One region of the Pseudomonas sp. LARHCG127 genome, then DNA from elsewhere that is predicted to be linked to it. Evidence: riboswitches for the same ligand, from Rfam matches in the RefSeq annotation. Region 1 holds a riboswitch; the other holds the start of a gene.
The links. A riboswitch is a leader RNA that binds a small molecule or an ion and turns the genes downstream of it on or off. The one in region 1 is predicted to bind cobalamin.
Positions count from the first base shown of each region.

Region 2: linked by a shared signal. The riboswitch ahead of cobO (cob(I)yrinic acid a,c-diamide adenosyltransferase) and the one ahead of cobW (cobalamin biosynthesis protein CobW) in region 1 are both predicted to bind cobalamin.

Region 1 is NZ_JBIXJT010000006.1:243,779-251,099, forward strand. It holds gene ACIPQ1_RS12850 (ATP-binding protein) at 1-256, opposite strand, end outside; gene cobN (cobaltochelatase subunit CobN) at 430-4,203, opposite strand; gene cobW (cobalamin biosynthesis protein CobW) at 4,207-5,271, opposite strand; cobalamin riboswitch at 5,368-5,582, opposite strand; cobalamin riboswitch at 5,781-6,004, shown strand; gene ACIPQ1_RS12865 (CbtB domain-containing protein) at 6,106-6,294, shown strand; gene ACIPQ1_RS12870 (CbtA family protein) at 6,306-7,001, shown strand; gene ACIPQ1_RS12875 (cobalamin biosynthesis protein) at 6,998-7,321, shown strand, end outside.
Region 2 is NZ_JBIXJT010000007.1:323,723-331,043, forward strand. It holds gene hda (DnaA regulatory inactivator Hda) at 1-309, shown strand, start outside; gene ACIPQ1_RS14870 (C40 family peptidase) at 522-1,148, shown strand; gene ACIPQ1_RS14875 (C40 family peptidase) at 1,314-1,847, shown strand; gene ACIPQ1_RS14880 (PQQ-dependent sugar dehydrogenase) at 1,984-3,300, opposite strand; gene ACIPQ1_RS14885 (hypothetical protein) at 3,545-4,129, opposite strand; cobalamin riboswitch at 4,289-4,498, shown strand; gene cobO (cob(I)yrinic acid a,c-diamide adenosyltransferase) at 4,580-5,206, shown strand; partial or broken gene ACIPQ1_RS14895 (cobyrinate a,c-diamide synthase) at 5,203-6,564, shown strand; gene bluB (5,6-dimethylbenzimidazole synthase) at 6,825-7,321, shown strand, end outside.

The DNA.
Region 1 (7,321 bases):
GCCCTTCCCCCAACGCCGCGTCCAGGTCCAGGGTGCCCACCAGCCGCTCTTCGGTCGCACCGAGGGGCAAGGTGACGAACTGACCGCTGGCCAGCAGGTCCGCCAGGCCCCGGGCCAATGTGGACTTGGCCATGCCCCGCGGACCTTCGATCAGCACACCGCCGATTCTCGGGTCGATGGCGGCCAGGCACAGGGCCAGTTTCAGGTCATCGGCGCCGACCACGGCGGAGAGTGGGAAATGGGGGGTGTGGGTCATGTTGAATATCTCATGCATGTGAGAGAGTCCCTGTGGCGAGGGAGCTTGCTCCCGCTCGGCTGCGCAGCAGTCGTCATTCTGAAAGGGCACTGGGACTTCAGGTTCCGGGGGCTGCTGCGCAGCCCAGCGGGAGCAAGCTCCCTCGCCACAAGGGCTGGTCTGTGGTCCTCATTTCAGCCATCTTCTTCTATGTCCAACAACAAGTTCTCCAGCGCCTCGCGATACTCGCCTGGATCCTGCCACATCCCTCGCTGCTGCGCTTCGAGCATGCGCTCGGTCATGTCCCGCAGGGCGTCGGGGTTGTGCCGGCGGACGAACTCTCGGGTGTCCGGATCGAGCAGGTAGGCATCGGCCAGCAAGGCGTACTGGTGATCGTCGATCAATTGGGTGGTGGCATCGAAGGCAAACAGGTTGTCCACCGTCGCCGCCAGTTCGAACGCGCCTTTGTAGCCGTGCCGCTTCACGCCGTCGATCCACTTCGGATTGGCCGCGCGGGAGCGGATGACCCGGTTGAGCTCTTCCTTGAGGGTACGAATCCTGGGCAAGTCCGGCTGGCTGTGATCGCCATGGTAACTGGCCGCCGCATCGCCACTGAGGGTCTCGACCGCCGCCAGCATGCCGCCCTGGAACTGGTAGTAATCGTTGGAATCGAGCAGGTCGTGCTCGCGGTTGTCCTGGTTCTGCAACACCGCCTGCACCTGGCTCAAGCGCCGGGAGAACTGCTCCCGGGCGGCGGTGCCTTCATCGCTGGCACCGTAGGCGTAGCCGCCCCAGTTCAGGTACACCTCGGCCAGGTCCTCGCGGCTCTGCCACAAACGACCGTCAATCGCACCCTGCACGCCCGCGCCATAGGCACCGGGCTTGGCCCCGAAAATCCGCCAGCCGGCCTGGCGCGCCGCGGCTTCCGGCTCAAGACCCGACGCCTGCAAGGCTTCGCGCTCGCTGCGCACCTTGGCCGCCAAGGGGTTCATGTCGTCCGGCTCATCGAGGGCGGCGACGGCCTGCACGGCGGCGTCGAACAAGCGGATCAGGTTGGCAAAGGCATCCCGGAAGAACCCGGACACCCGCAACGTGACATCGACCCGGGGCCGGTCCAGCAGGCTCAACGGCAGGATCTCGAAGTCATCGACCCGCTGGCTGCCGGTGGCCCACACCGGACGCACGCCCATCAACGCCATGGCCTGGGCGATGTCGTCACCGCCGGTGCGCATCGTGGCGGTGCCCCACACCGACAGGCCGAGCTGGCGCAGGTGATCGCCGTGGTCCTGCAAGTGCCGTTCAAGGATCAGATTCGCCGACTGGAAACCGATGCGCCACGCCGTGGTGGTGGGCAGGTTGCGCACGTCCACTGAGAAAAAGTTTCGCCCGGTGGGCAATACGTCCAGACGCCCGCGGCTCGGCGCGCCGCTGGGGCCGGCCGGCACGAAGCGCCCGCCCAGGGCATCGAGCAGGCCACGCATTTCCGCCGGGCCGCAGGCATCCAGGCGCGGGGCTACGACGGACCGCAGGTTTTCAATAATGTCGAAAACCGTCTCCCAGCCCACCCCCTCCAGTGGCTCGACGACACCGTCCAGCGCCCGCTCGATCAACTGCGCCGCGAACAGCTCCAGGCGCTCGCGGGTATCACCGGCGGTGCGCCAAGGCTCGGTACTGACCTGACGCAACGCCTCGGGGCGCTCCCCCGTCCAGGGCTCGGCCAAGGCACAATCCAGCGGATCGAAACCCAGCCCGAACGCCTTGGCCAGCGCCCGCAACAGACTCGACTGGGCGCCTTTGCCATCGCCCCGGGGAATGCGCAGCAACGCCAGCAACGTATCGATGCGCAGCCGCCCGCTGGGCGACTCGCCAAAAACGTGCAGGCCGTCGCGGATCTGCGACTCCTTCAAGTCGCACAGGTACGTGTCCAGGCGGGGCAGCCAGATCGCCGCGTCGGCATCGCTGTCCAGGGCGGCATCCAGTTGCAGCTCACGGTCGATGTGCGTCTCGCGCACCAGGTTGAGGATGTCCCGTTGCAGTTCCCGGGCGCGGCGCGGATCGAGCAATTGCGCCTCGTAGTACTCGTCCGCCAACAACTCGAGGTTACGCAGCGGCCCATAGGTTTCGGCCCGGGTCAGCGGCGGCATCAAGTGGTCGATGATCACCGCCTGGGTCCGTCGTTTGGCCTGGGCGCCCTCGCCCGGGTCGTTGACGATGAATGGATAGATATTCGGCAGCGGCCCCAGCAGCACGTCCGGCCAGCAGTTTTCCGAGAGCCCGACGCCCTTGCCCGGCAGCCATTCGAGGTTGCCGTGCTTGCCGACGTGGATCGTTGCGTGGACGCCGTAGGTGTGGCGCAACCAGAAATAAAACGCCAGGTACCCGTGGGGCGGCACCAGGTCCGGGTCGTGGTACACCGCGCTCGGATCGACCTGATAACCCCGCGCCGGCTGGATGCCGACAAACGTCAGGCCCAGGCGCAGGCCGGCGACCATCAGGCGCCCGTCGCGGAACATCGGGTCCTGGTCGGGCGAGCCCCAGCGTGCCAACACCGCTTGGCGATTGGCCTCGGGCAGCGCGTCGAACAGGGATTGGTAGGCATCGAGGGCCAGGCTCTGGTGACAGGGACGCAAGTCGAGGCTGTCCAGGTCGTTACTGACCCCGCCGAGCAATTGCTGGATCAACGCAGTGCCGCTCGCCGGCAGTTCGGCCGGCAGTGGATAGCCCTCGGCCTGCAAGGCCCGCAGGATGTTCAAGGCCGCCGCCGGGGTGTCCAGGCCGACACCGTTGCCGATGCGCCCATCCCGGGTCGGGTAGTTGGCGAGGATCAGCGCCACTCGCTTTTGCCCGTTGGGCAGGCACGCCAGGGTGGTCCAGCGCTGGGCCAGTGCGGCGACAAAATCCATGCGCTCGGGCACGGCGCGGTAGCAGACCACGTCGCTCTGGCTGCGTTCGCTGCGCCAGGCCAAGTCCTTGAAACTGATGGGACGGCTGATGATTCGTCCGTCCAGTTCCGGCAAGGCAATGTGCATCGCCAGGTCCCGTGGTCCCAAGCCCTGCTCGTTGGCACGCCAGCCGGGTTCGTTGTCCTGGGCGCAAATGGCCTGGATCACCGGGATATTGCGGCGAAACGGTCGCAAATGCGGCGCTTCGGGGCTGGATTGAGCGAAGCCGGTGGTGTTGAGGATCACCCCCGCTTCCACCTCGTCCAGCCAGTCCTCGACCCGCGCAAGGCAAGCCGGCTCCTTGAGGCTGGCCACGGCAATCGGCAGCGGATTGAGCCCCGCCGCTTGCAGGCGCTGGCAGAACACGTCGATGAACGCGGTGTTCGCCGCTTGCAGGTGGGAGCGATAAAACAGCACCGCCGCCACCGGTTGCCCGACCTGCCAGTCGGCTTGCCAATCGCCGAGGCTGGCGCTGATTTTCGCCGGGTGATAGATAGCCGTGCGTGGCAAGGCCTGCGGCTCGGCCCAGGGGTAATCGCGGCCGAACCATTGGCTGCCGAGATTGTGAAACAAGTCCAGGGCATTGCCCAACCCGCCCTGGCGCAAGAACTGCCAGAGCCGGTCGCGGTCCTCGACGGCCACGTTGCTCAGGTCACTGAGCTCCGGGTCCGGACGGTCATCCCCCGGCACCAGGATCAGCTTCACCCCGCGTCCGGCCAGCTCCATCAGGCGCTCGATGCCGTAGCGCCAATAGCCGATGCCGCCGTGCAGCGACAGCAGGATCACCTTGGCGTGTTGCAGCACGTCTTCGAAATACAGGTCCACCGAGGCGTGGTTCTGCACCTGCATCGGGTTGGCGAGGCGAAACTGCGGGTAGTCGTCCGGCAACTGCCGCGCCGCTTCGGCCAATAGCGCCAGGCTGGAGTCGCCGCTGCACAGGATCACCAGTTCGGCGGGGGTTTGCCCCAGGTCGGCAATGTTGTCATCCGACACGAAACCGCCGGGCTGAGTCCTGAGCAGGTGCATGGCTTAGGCGCTGAGGGCGGCGCGCAATTGCGCTTCGAGCAGCGCGGCATCCAGCGCCTGGCCGATCAGCACCAGACGGGTGACCCGCGCTTCCTCGGCGCCCCACTGACGGTCGAAATGCTTGTCGAAGCGCGTACCGACGCCCTGGATCAACAGGCGCATCGGCTTGTTCGGGATCGCCGCAAAACCCTTGATCCGCAGTACGCCGTGCTGGACCACCAGTTGCGTCAGTGCATCCAGCAGCAGGCTTTCGTCGGCCTGGGGCAGTTCGATGGAAATGGAATCGAAGGCGTCATGATCGTGGTCGTCATCGTCGCCGTCATGGTGATGGTCGTGATGGCTGTGGCGACCGTCGATGTGTTCTTCGGAACCGGCGCCCAGGCCGATCAGCACGTCCAGTGGCAGCCGACCGCTGCTGGCTTCGATGACCTTGACCGCTGGCGGCAGTTCTTCGGCGACTTCCAGGCGCACCCTGGCCAGGTCTTCAGGGCTGATCAGGTCGGCCTTGTTGAGGATCACCAGGTCGGCGCTGGCCAGTTGGTCGGCGAACAATTCGTGCAGCGGCGATTCGTGATCCAGGTTCGGGTCGAGTTTGCGCATGGCGTCGACCTGGTCGGGGAAGGCGGCGAAGGTACCCGCGGCCACGGCCGGGCTGTCCACGACGGTGATCACCGCATCGACGGTGCAGGCGCTGCGGATTTCCGGCCACTGGAAGGCCTGGACCAGCGGCTTGGGCAGGGCCAAGCCAGAGGTTTCGATGAGGATGTGGTCGAGGTCGCCACGCCGGGCCACCAGCTCACGCATCACCGGGAAAAATTCTTCCTGCACCGTGCAGCACAGGCAACCGTTGGCCAGTTCGTAGACGCGGCCGTTGGCTTCTTCTTCGGTGCAACCGATGGTGCACTGCTTGAGGATCTCGCCGTCGATGCCCAGCTCGCCGAACTCGTTGACGATCACGGCGATGCGCCGGCCCTGGGCGTTGTCGAGCATGTGCCGCAGCAAGGTGGTCTTACCCGAGCCGAGGAAGCCGGTGACGATGGTGACGGGGAGTTTGGCCAGTGTTTTCATCGGATGCCCTTTGGCAAGGTGGCGGGCAAACGGGACGACAACCGCTGGCACAGGCGTGCGGAAGATTTCGCCACCGGATCACCCCGCCCGGTTGTAGTGAGAATCTGTTTCGAGGCAGGTCTCCTGGCTGACGGCGGGCCGGTCTTTCGACTGGCAATTGCTGCGCCTTCCCGTGCGCCTTTGGTAAAAAGGCATGCACAGTGGCCTTGCAGAAACCTCACCGTTCACAGTTGCGGGGGCAGCCGCGGCTTGGACCGCGTTCCCTTCTTAGCTCCGGCGCATGCCGAAGAACCTCGAAGGCGCAAGGCTACGCAGGGTGTGGGGGCGGGTCAATCGCCAGAGCGTTTTGCGGTGCATGGACGGGCCTCATCGCGAGCAAGCTCGCTCCCACAGTGGTTCTGCATCGCCCTCAAATTTAGGGCCCGGCGAAGATCCTGTGTGGGAGCGAGCTTGCTCGCGATGGATGCGACTCGCTGCGAGAATTGACGCCTGGACCCCACCCATGCTCTCCTGTGCGCCTAGTTACGGGTGCCCTTCACAGGGTGAAACGGGAAACCGGTGAATCGTGTGCTTTACTCCAAAGCCACGTCAGTCCGGTGCTGCCCCCGCAACGGTAAGCGAGCGAAGCGTCTGAACCACTGTGTCCACGGACATGGGAAGGGTGACGCTTGCAGGCCAGGCACAAGCCCAGCCCCTCGTGAGCCCGGAGACCGGCCCATGACTCAAGCATCAACAAACCCGCGGTGGGCGGGCGCTGTTCGAACCTTGGCGGGTTTTCGCCCGGGGTCTCATCGCGCTCGCATCCCCCACGGAACAAAAACAGAGGGAAGCGCCATGTCGACCATCAGCAGCACCGCCCGCTCCGCCAGCAGCACCACCACCCTGAGCCAACGCCTGAGCGCCGCGATCCTGGCTTCGATCCTGGGGGCGGGGTTGGTCTATTTCGCCGGTTTCTCCCACATCGAAGCGGTACACAACGCCGCCCACGATACCCGCCACAGCGCCGCCTTCCCCTGCCATTGAGAACCGACGACATGATCAAGCGTATCGCCCAGACCGCCGGTTTCAGCGGTTTGCTGGCCGCCCTGCTGTTGACCCTGTTGCAGAGTTTCTGGGTATCGCCGCTGATTCTCCAGGCGGAAACCTTCGAGAAGGCTCCGACGACCGAGGTTCACGAACACGCCGACGGGGCCACCCATACCCATGACGCCGAAGCCTGGGAGCCGGAAGACGGTTGGCAGCGGGTACTGTCCACCACCGGCGGTAACCTGGTGGTCGCCGTGGGTTTTGCCCTGATGCTGGCGGGCCTGTACACCTTGCGCGCACCGACTCGCACCTCCCAAGGCCTGCTCTGGGGCTTGGCCGGTTATGCCACCTTCGTCCTGGCACCGACCCTCGGCCTGCCCCCGGAGCTGCCCGGCACCGCGGCGGCCGACCTGGCCCAGCGGCAAATGTGGTGGATTGGCACCGCGGCGTCCACGGCGGTGGGCATTGCCTTGATCGCCTTCGGCCAGCATTGGCTGCTCAAGATACTGGGCGCGGCGACGTTGCTGGTGCCCCACGTCATCGGCGCACCGCAACCGGAAGTCCACTCGATGCTGGCGCCCGAAGCGCTTGAGAGCCAGTTCAAGATCGCCTCGCAGGTGACCAACGTCGCGTTCTGGCTGGCCCTGGGCCTGATCAGCGCCTGGCTGTTTCGCCGTGGCGACCAGGCCCACCACGACGCATGAACGCCGCGCCGATCCTGGTGATCGGCCTGGGCTGCCAGCGCGGTTGCCCGGCCAGCACACTGCGGGCCTTGCTCGAACAGACATTGATGGCCCACGGCATCGAGCTTCACCAGGTGCGGGCCCTGGCCAGTATCGACCTCAAGCGTGACGAGCCCGGGTTGTTGGAACTGGCCGGGCAATTGGGCTTGCCGCTGACCTGCTTCAGTGCCGAACAACTGGCCGACTACGAGCCGCGGCTCAGTCACCGTTCCGAGATCGCTTTCGAGCGAACCGGTTGCCACGGTATCGCCGAAAGCGCTGCCCTGGCCTTGGCCGACCAG
Region 2 (7,321 bases), on a different contig from region 1:
TTGCTGATCGCCGCCTCGACCTCGCCTCGGGAGCTGCCGGTGAAGCTGGCGGACCTCAAGTCACGTCTGACCCTGGCGCTGATTTTCCAGATGCGCCCGCTGTCCGACGAAGACAAACTCCGTGCCCTGCAGCTGCGCGCTTCCCGTCGCGGCCTGCACCTGACCGACGAAGTCGGGCATTTCATCCTCACCCGCGGCACCCGTAGCATGAGCGCATTGTTCGAGCTGCTCGAACGCCTCGACCAGGCCTCGCTCCAGGCCCAGCGCAAGCTGACTATTCCTTTTTTGAAAGAAACCCTGGGCTGGTAGAATCGGTCCGAATGGTGGCTCTTGGCCTGCTTTGGGCATGGCGAAACCCGCGGTCCTGCTGGGCGGCAGGCCACATGACGTTCAAAATGGGCTTAAGCGCTTAGATGTAAACGTAAAACCGAGAAGTCACATTTGCATCGATTGAATTTGCAAATGAGGTTGATAGAAGGCATAGTCTCGCCATCTTTACTACTTCAGCCACGGTCGTGCCCATGCTAAATCGCTTCGCACCCCTCGTGCCTCTCGCACTCGTTACCCTGTTGTTCGGTTGCGCTGCCCACACTCCGGTGTCCCAGCAAGCGCCCCAGCCACAGGTCCAGAACTCTGTTACTGCCCAGTCTTCCTCCGTTGCGTTCCAGGAAGAAATGGCGTCCGACAAAGAACTCGCAGCCTTCGCCGGCAGCAAGCCTTACCAGCTTCCAGTACTGGCTGACAGTATCCTGGAACGCGGCATGTCGTTGATCGGTACCCGCTACCGTTTTGGCGGTACCTCTGAAGCCGGCTTCGATTGCAGCGGTTTCATCGGTTACCTGTTCCGGGAGGAGGCCGGCATGAACCTGCCGCGTTCCACTCGCGAAATGATCAACGTGAACGCCCCCCTGGTAGCACGCAACCAGCTGGAGCCCGGTGACCTGCTGTTCTTCAGCACCAACGGTCGTCGTGGTCGCGTCAGCCATGCCGGTATCTACCTGGGTGACAACCAGTTCATCCATTCCAGCAGCCGCCGCAGCGGTGGCGTGCGGATCGACAGCCTGGGCGACAGCTACTGGAACAAGACCTTCATCGAAGCCAAGCGCGCCCTCGCCATGGCACCGACTGTGGTCACTGCTCGCAAGTAAGCACACAGTTTGTAAGGCAAACTTAAAGTCTTACTTGAAGTTTGCCATATAGCCGCTAGAATCCTTGATCATTGATTGATGGCAATCCGCCTGCGTACTCCGCAGGCGGATTTGTTTTCATGCCCACGGCAGAAAAGCCGCATCCAGATCAGGATTGTTCTGCATATGTCGACGTCGGCCCGCCTCGCGCTCATTTTCCTCGCCGCACTGCTCAGTGCATGTGCCAGCCGTACCCCGCCGCCAGCACCCGTGCGGGCACCGGTGGTCTTTGCTCCCGCGCAAACCTTTTCCCCAGCGGCTGAAGATGTATTGTTCCGGGCCCTGGGCCTGGTGGGCACGCCTTATCGTTGGGGCGGCAACACGCCGGATTCGGGCTTCGATTGCAGTGGCTTGATCGGTTATGTATACCGCGACGCCGCCGGCATTGCCTTGCCACGGTCCACGCGGGAAATGATCAGCATGCGGGCGCCAGAAGTGGGTAAGGACGCGTTGCAGAGCGGTGACCTGGTGTTCTTCGCCACCAATGGTGGTTCCCAGGTCAGCCACGCCGGGATCTATGTCGGCGAAGGGCGCTTTGTCCATGCGCCGGCCACGGGCGGCACGGTCAAGCTCGACAGCCTGTCCAAGGCTTATTGGCAGAGGGCCTATCTGGGCGCCAAGCGTGTGCTGCAACCGGAGCACCTGGCGCGCAATCCCTGACGATTGAGTTTTTGCGCCGCAGGAGCGCTCTTGTGGCGAGGGAGCTTGCTCCCGCTGGGTTGCGCAGCAGCCCCAAGCTTTTAGCGGTTGCTACGCAACCGAGCGGGAGCACGAGCCCTCGCCACGGGGATCGGTTTCAGCCCTGTTTTTTCGACACCCGCCAAATCTTGTTCCCCACATCATCAGCCACCAACAACCCACCCTGCTTGTCGATCACCACGCCCACTGGCCGGCCTTGGGCTTTTTCGTCGGCGTCCAAGAAACCAGTCAGCACATCCACCGGTTGTCCCACCGGTTTGCCGTCGTTGAACGGTACGAAAATCACTTTATAGCCACTGTGGGGCTTACGGTTCCAGGAACCGTGCTGGCCGATGAAAGCCCCTTCGGTAAACGGGGCGGGCAGGGTGCTGCCCTCGGCGAAGGTCAGGCCCAATGAGGCCGTGTGCGGTCCGACGGCGTAGTCCGGGGCGATGGCCTTCGCCACCAGGGCAGGGTTCTGCGGTTCGACCCGGGCATCGACGTTTTGCCCGTAATAGCTATAAGGCCAGCCATAAAAGGCGCCGTCCTTGACCGAGGTGATGTAGTCCGGCACCAGATCGCTGCCGATCTCGTCCCGCTCGTTCACCGCCGTCCAGAGCGCACCACTGCGCGGTTCCCAAGCCAGGCCGTTGGGGTTGCGCAGGCCTGAGGCGAAAATCCGGTGCTTGCCGCTGGCACGGTCCACTTCCCAAATGGCGGCGCGACCTTCCTCGGCCTCCATGCCATTTTCCCCGACGTTGCTGTTCGAGCCGGTGGTGACGTACAGCTTGCTGCCGTCGCGGCTGGCAATCACATTTTTAGTCCAGTGGTGGTTGAGGGTGCCGCCGGGTAGATCGACGACCTTGGTTGGCTGTGCATTGATTTGCGTGTCACCCTCTTTGTAGGGGAAGCGAATCAACCGGTCGGTATCGGCCACGTACAGGTCATTGCCCACCAGGGTCATGCCGAACGGTGAGTTGAGGTTTTCCAGGAACACCGTACGGGTTTCGGCGATGCCGTCGTGGTTGGCGTCGCGTAACAGCGTGATGCGATTGGGGCTGGGCACCCCGGCACCGGCGCGGCCCATGACTTTTTTCATCACCCACCCACGGATGCCCTTGGAATCGTCCGGCTTGGGCGGGGCATTGGTTTCGGCCACCAGCACATCGCCATTGGGCAACACATAGAGCCAGCGCGGATGATCCAGCCCTTCCGCGAAGGCGCCCACTTGCAGGCCTTGGGCCGGGGTTGGCTTGGCGCCTTGCGGCCAGCCGATGGCTTCGGCGATGTTGACGGTGGGGATCAGGGTCTTGTTCGGTTCGGGCAGTTTCGGTGCAGGGCCAGTGCCGTCGGAGACTTGCAAGGTGGACGATTCGCCACAAGCGACAAGCCCGGCGGCAAGGGCGACGATCAGAAGGTGAGGTGGCTTGAGCATGCTGGCGTCCCTATGAATGCATGTGGTTATTCATAGAGGAGCGTAGACGCGCGATGGTTCAACTGTGGGTAGGCCATCCCGCCAGCCAGGTCCCTGTGATTTTGTGATTGCTGAAAATCCACTGTGGGAGCGAGCTTGCTCGCGATGGCGGTGCATCAGCCTGTGTTGATGTTGACTGGCACACCGCTATCGCGAGCAAGCTCGCTCCCACATGAGGTCACCTCGCGGTTTCTTGCTGAACGAATCAACCATGGGCCTGCTTGAACAGCACCGCGATACCAGGATGGTACTGCCCGGCTTCGTTGCGCAATTTGCGATAGGCGTAAGGGAAGTACCAGGCCACGGCGCAGGTATTTTCTTTCTGCAGGTCGTCGATCATGTCCTGCAGCTCTTCGGGCGTGGCGCTTTGCTGGGCTTTTTGCGGCGAGACGAACAGGCAGCCCAGCTTCAGGTCGCTGGCGTAGCTGATGCGCTTGGCATCGCTGGTGGCTTCGAGCAGCGGTTGGGTCAGGTTCAGGTTGTTGACCTTGGGCCAGCGTTGGGTGGCCTGGATGAAGGCGCGTTCCTCCGTGCTGGCGATGAACAGGTCGGCGCTGACGTTACGTTCGCCTTCTTCGTTCTGCTTGCGGGTCGGGGCGTTCTGCAGCGTGACCATTTCGGCCATCCAGGCAGCGGCCGACAGCAAGCCAAGGTTGGCCCGTTCATCGAACCAGTAGGGCGTGTCGTTATCGCCGCGCACGGCGTTGTAGCGGTCGATACAATCAAACCAGCGTTCCAGCAGCGGGCGCAGGAATTCCAGCTTTGGATTGCTGATGAGCATGCCTTGCATGTTTTTGCCCTCTTGTTCTTGTGATATCGGGTCGTGATGCCTATTTGATATCACTTGCCGTAGCGTGGCACAAGATTGACGTCACTTTATTGATCGTGGCCAATGTTCCGTGCACGAGCCATGGCGGCTTTAATTGACGCTCCACCCCCAACCCTCTAACCTTCGCCGCTTGTTTCAGGTGCTCTGTGACCGCGTTCGACAGAGTGAAACAGGGAAGCCGGTGAGTGCACACGAACCCGGCGCTGCCCCCGCAACGGTAAATGAGTCAACGCTGCGTACAGGCCACTGTGTCGGATGACATGGGAAGGCGCGCAGCCAGGCACCACGCCGCTCATGAGCCCGGAGACCGGCCTGATCCATCCAACGGCATCACGGTGGGCGATGCCAGGCTTGTTGCCGTCTTTTTTGTGCCCGCCCGCCGTTATCCAATCCCCCTGCGGAGGCTCCCCCATGACCGACTCCCTCATCACCGATACGTCTGATCGCGACGAACGCCACCTGGCGCGCATGCTGCGCAAGAAAGCCGTGATCGACGAGCGCATCGCCAACTCGCCGAACGAATGCGGCTTGCTGCTGGTGCTGACCGGTAACGGCAAGGGCAAGAGCAGTTCTGCGTTTGGCATGCTGGCCCGGGCCATGGGCCACGGCATGCAGTGCGGCGTGGTGCAGTTCATCAAGGGCCGCAACAGCACCGGTGAAGAGCTGTTCTTCCGTCGCTTCCCGGAGCAGGTGCGCTTTCATGTCATGGGTGAAGGTTTCACCTGGGAAACCCAGGACCGCCAGCGCGACATCGCCGCCGCTGAAGCCGCCTGGGCCGTATCCCGTCAATTACTCAGTGATCCGTCCATTGGCCTGGTAGTGCTCGACGAGTTGAACATTGCCCTCAAGCACGGCTACCTTGACCTCGACCAGGTGCTGAGCGATCTGCAAGCCCGTCCGCCGATGCAGCATGTGGTCGTGACCGGTCGCGGCGCCAAGCCCGAGATGATCGAGCTGGCCGACACCGTGACGGAAATGGGCATGATCAAGCACGCGTTCCAGGCGGGCATCAAGGCGCAGAAAGGCGTCGAGCTGTGAGCGATGCGGCCGTGATCCGCCACTGTCCGGCGGTGCTGATCGCAGCGCCAGCCTCGGGCCAAGGCAAGACCACCGTCACCGCAGCGCTCGCCCGGTTGCATCGCAACCAGGGACGCAAGGTGCGCGTGTTCAAATGTGGCCCGGACTTTCTCGACCCGATGATCCTGGAGCGGGCCAGCGGCGCGCCGGTCTATCAATTGGACATGTGGATGGTGGGCGAGCAGGAAAGTCGCCGGTTGTTGTGGGAAGCCGCTGCTGAAGCGGACCTGATCCTCATCGAAGGGGTGATGGGACTGTTCGACGGCACCCCGTCCAGCGCCGACCTGGCGCGGCATTTTGGCGTGCCGGTGCTGGCGGTGATCGACGGCACGGCCATGGCCCAGACCTTCGGTGCCCTGGCCTTGGGCCTGGCCCGTTATCAACCTGACCTGCCATTCGCCGGGGTCTTGGCCAACCGGGTCGGCACCTTGCGCCACGCGCAATTGCTCGAAGGCAGCCTGACCGAAGGCCTGCGTTGGTACGGCGCGCTGTCCCGGGAAACCGGCATCGAATTGCCCAGCCGTCATCTCGGCTTGGTCCAGGCCAGCGAGTTGAACGACTTGGACGCGCGCCTCGACGCGGCCGCCGAGGCCCTGGCCGGCAGTTGCGAAGTGGCACTGCCGCCCGCCGTGGCGTTCGCCGCGCCTGAGGTGGTGGCCGTTGAGCCGTGGCTCGATGGGGTGCGCATCGCCGTGGCCCGTGACGAAGCGTTCGCCTTCACCTATGGCGCCAGCCTTGATCTGCTGCGGGCCATGGGCGCGCAGTTGCGCTTCTTTTCGCCGATCCATGACGGCGAACTGCCCGAGGCGGACAGCCTTTATTTGCCCGGCGGTTATCCGGAGCTGCACCACGTTGCGCTGGCCCGGAATGCGCCGATGCTGGCCGCGATCCGTGCGCACCATGCCGCCAATAAGCCGTTGCTCGCCGAATGCGGCGGCATGTTGTATCTGCTCGATTCACTGACCGACGTCGACGGCGTACGCGCCGAACTCCTGGGGTTGCTGGCCGGCGATGCGCAGATGCAAAAGCGCTTGGCGGCCCTGGCGTTGCAATCGGTGGATTTGCCGGAAGGCAACCTGCGTGGGCATACCTACCATCACTCCCTGACCAGCACCGAGCTCGAGCCGATTGCCCGTGGCCACAGCCCGAATGGCGGGCGAGGGGCGGAGGCGGTGTTCCGACAGGGGCGGATGACGGCTTCCTATGTGCATTTTTATTTTCCGTCCAATCCGCGGGCGATTGCGGCGTTGTTTGCGCCTGACCTTGAGGCCGCTATCGCGAGCAAGCTCGCTCCCACAGGGGACCCAGTGAGCTCAAGTGCATCGCTAGCCCAAGGGGACCAAGTGATCTCAAGTGCACCGCTAGCCCAAGGGGACCCAGTGATCTCAAGTGCATCGCTAGCCCAAGGGGACCCAGTGATCTCAAGTGCATCGCTAGCCCAAGGGGACCCAGTGATCTCAAGTGCACCGCTAGCCCAAGGGGACCCAGTGATCTCAAGTGCAACGCTAGCCCAAGGGGACCCAGTGATCTCAAGTGCAACGCTAGCCAATGTGGGAGCGAGCTTGCTCGCGAAGAGGCCATGACTGACAACGCCTTTACCCAGGCCGAACGCGACGCCGTCTACCGCGCCATCGCCGAGCGCCGCGACATGCGCCATTTCAGCGGTGGCACGGTGGAGCCGGCCTTGCTGCGCCGTCTGCTGGAAGCCGCGCACCAGGCCCCCAGCGTCGGCCTGATGCAGCCATGGCGATTCATCCGCATCAGCGATCGCGCCTTGCGTGGGCAGATCCGCCAACGGGTGGAAGAAGAACGCATCCGTACCGCCGAGGCCCTCGGCGAGCGCAGCGACGAGTTCATGAAGCTCAAGGTCGAAGGCATCGACGACTGCGCCGAAGTGCTGGTGGCGGCCTTGATGGAGGATCGCGAGCGGCACATCTTCGGTCGCCGGACCTTGCCGGAAATGGACCTGGCCTCGCTGTCCTGCGCGATCCAGAACCTGTGGCTGGCCTCCCGTGCCGAAGGGTTGGGGATGGGCTGGGTGTCGTTGTTCGAGCCCCAGGCCCTGGCCGACCTGCT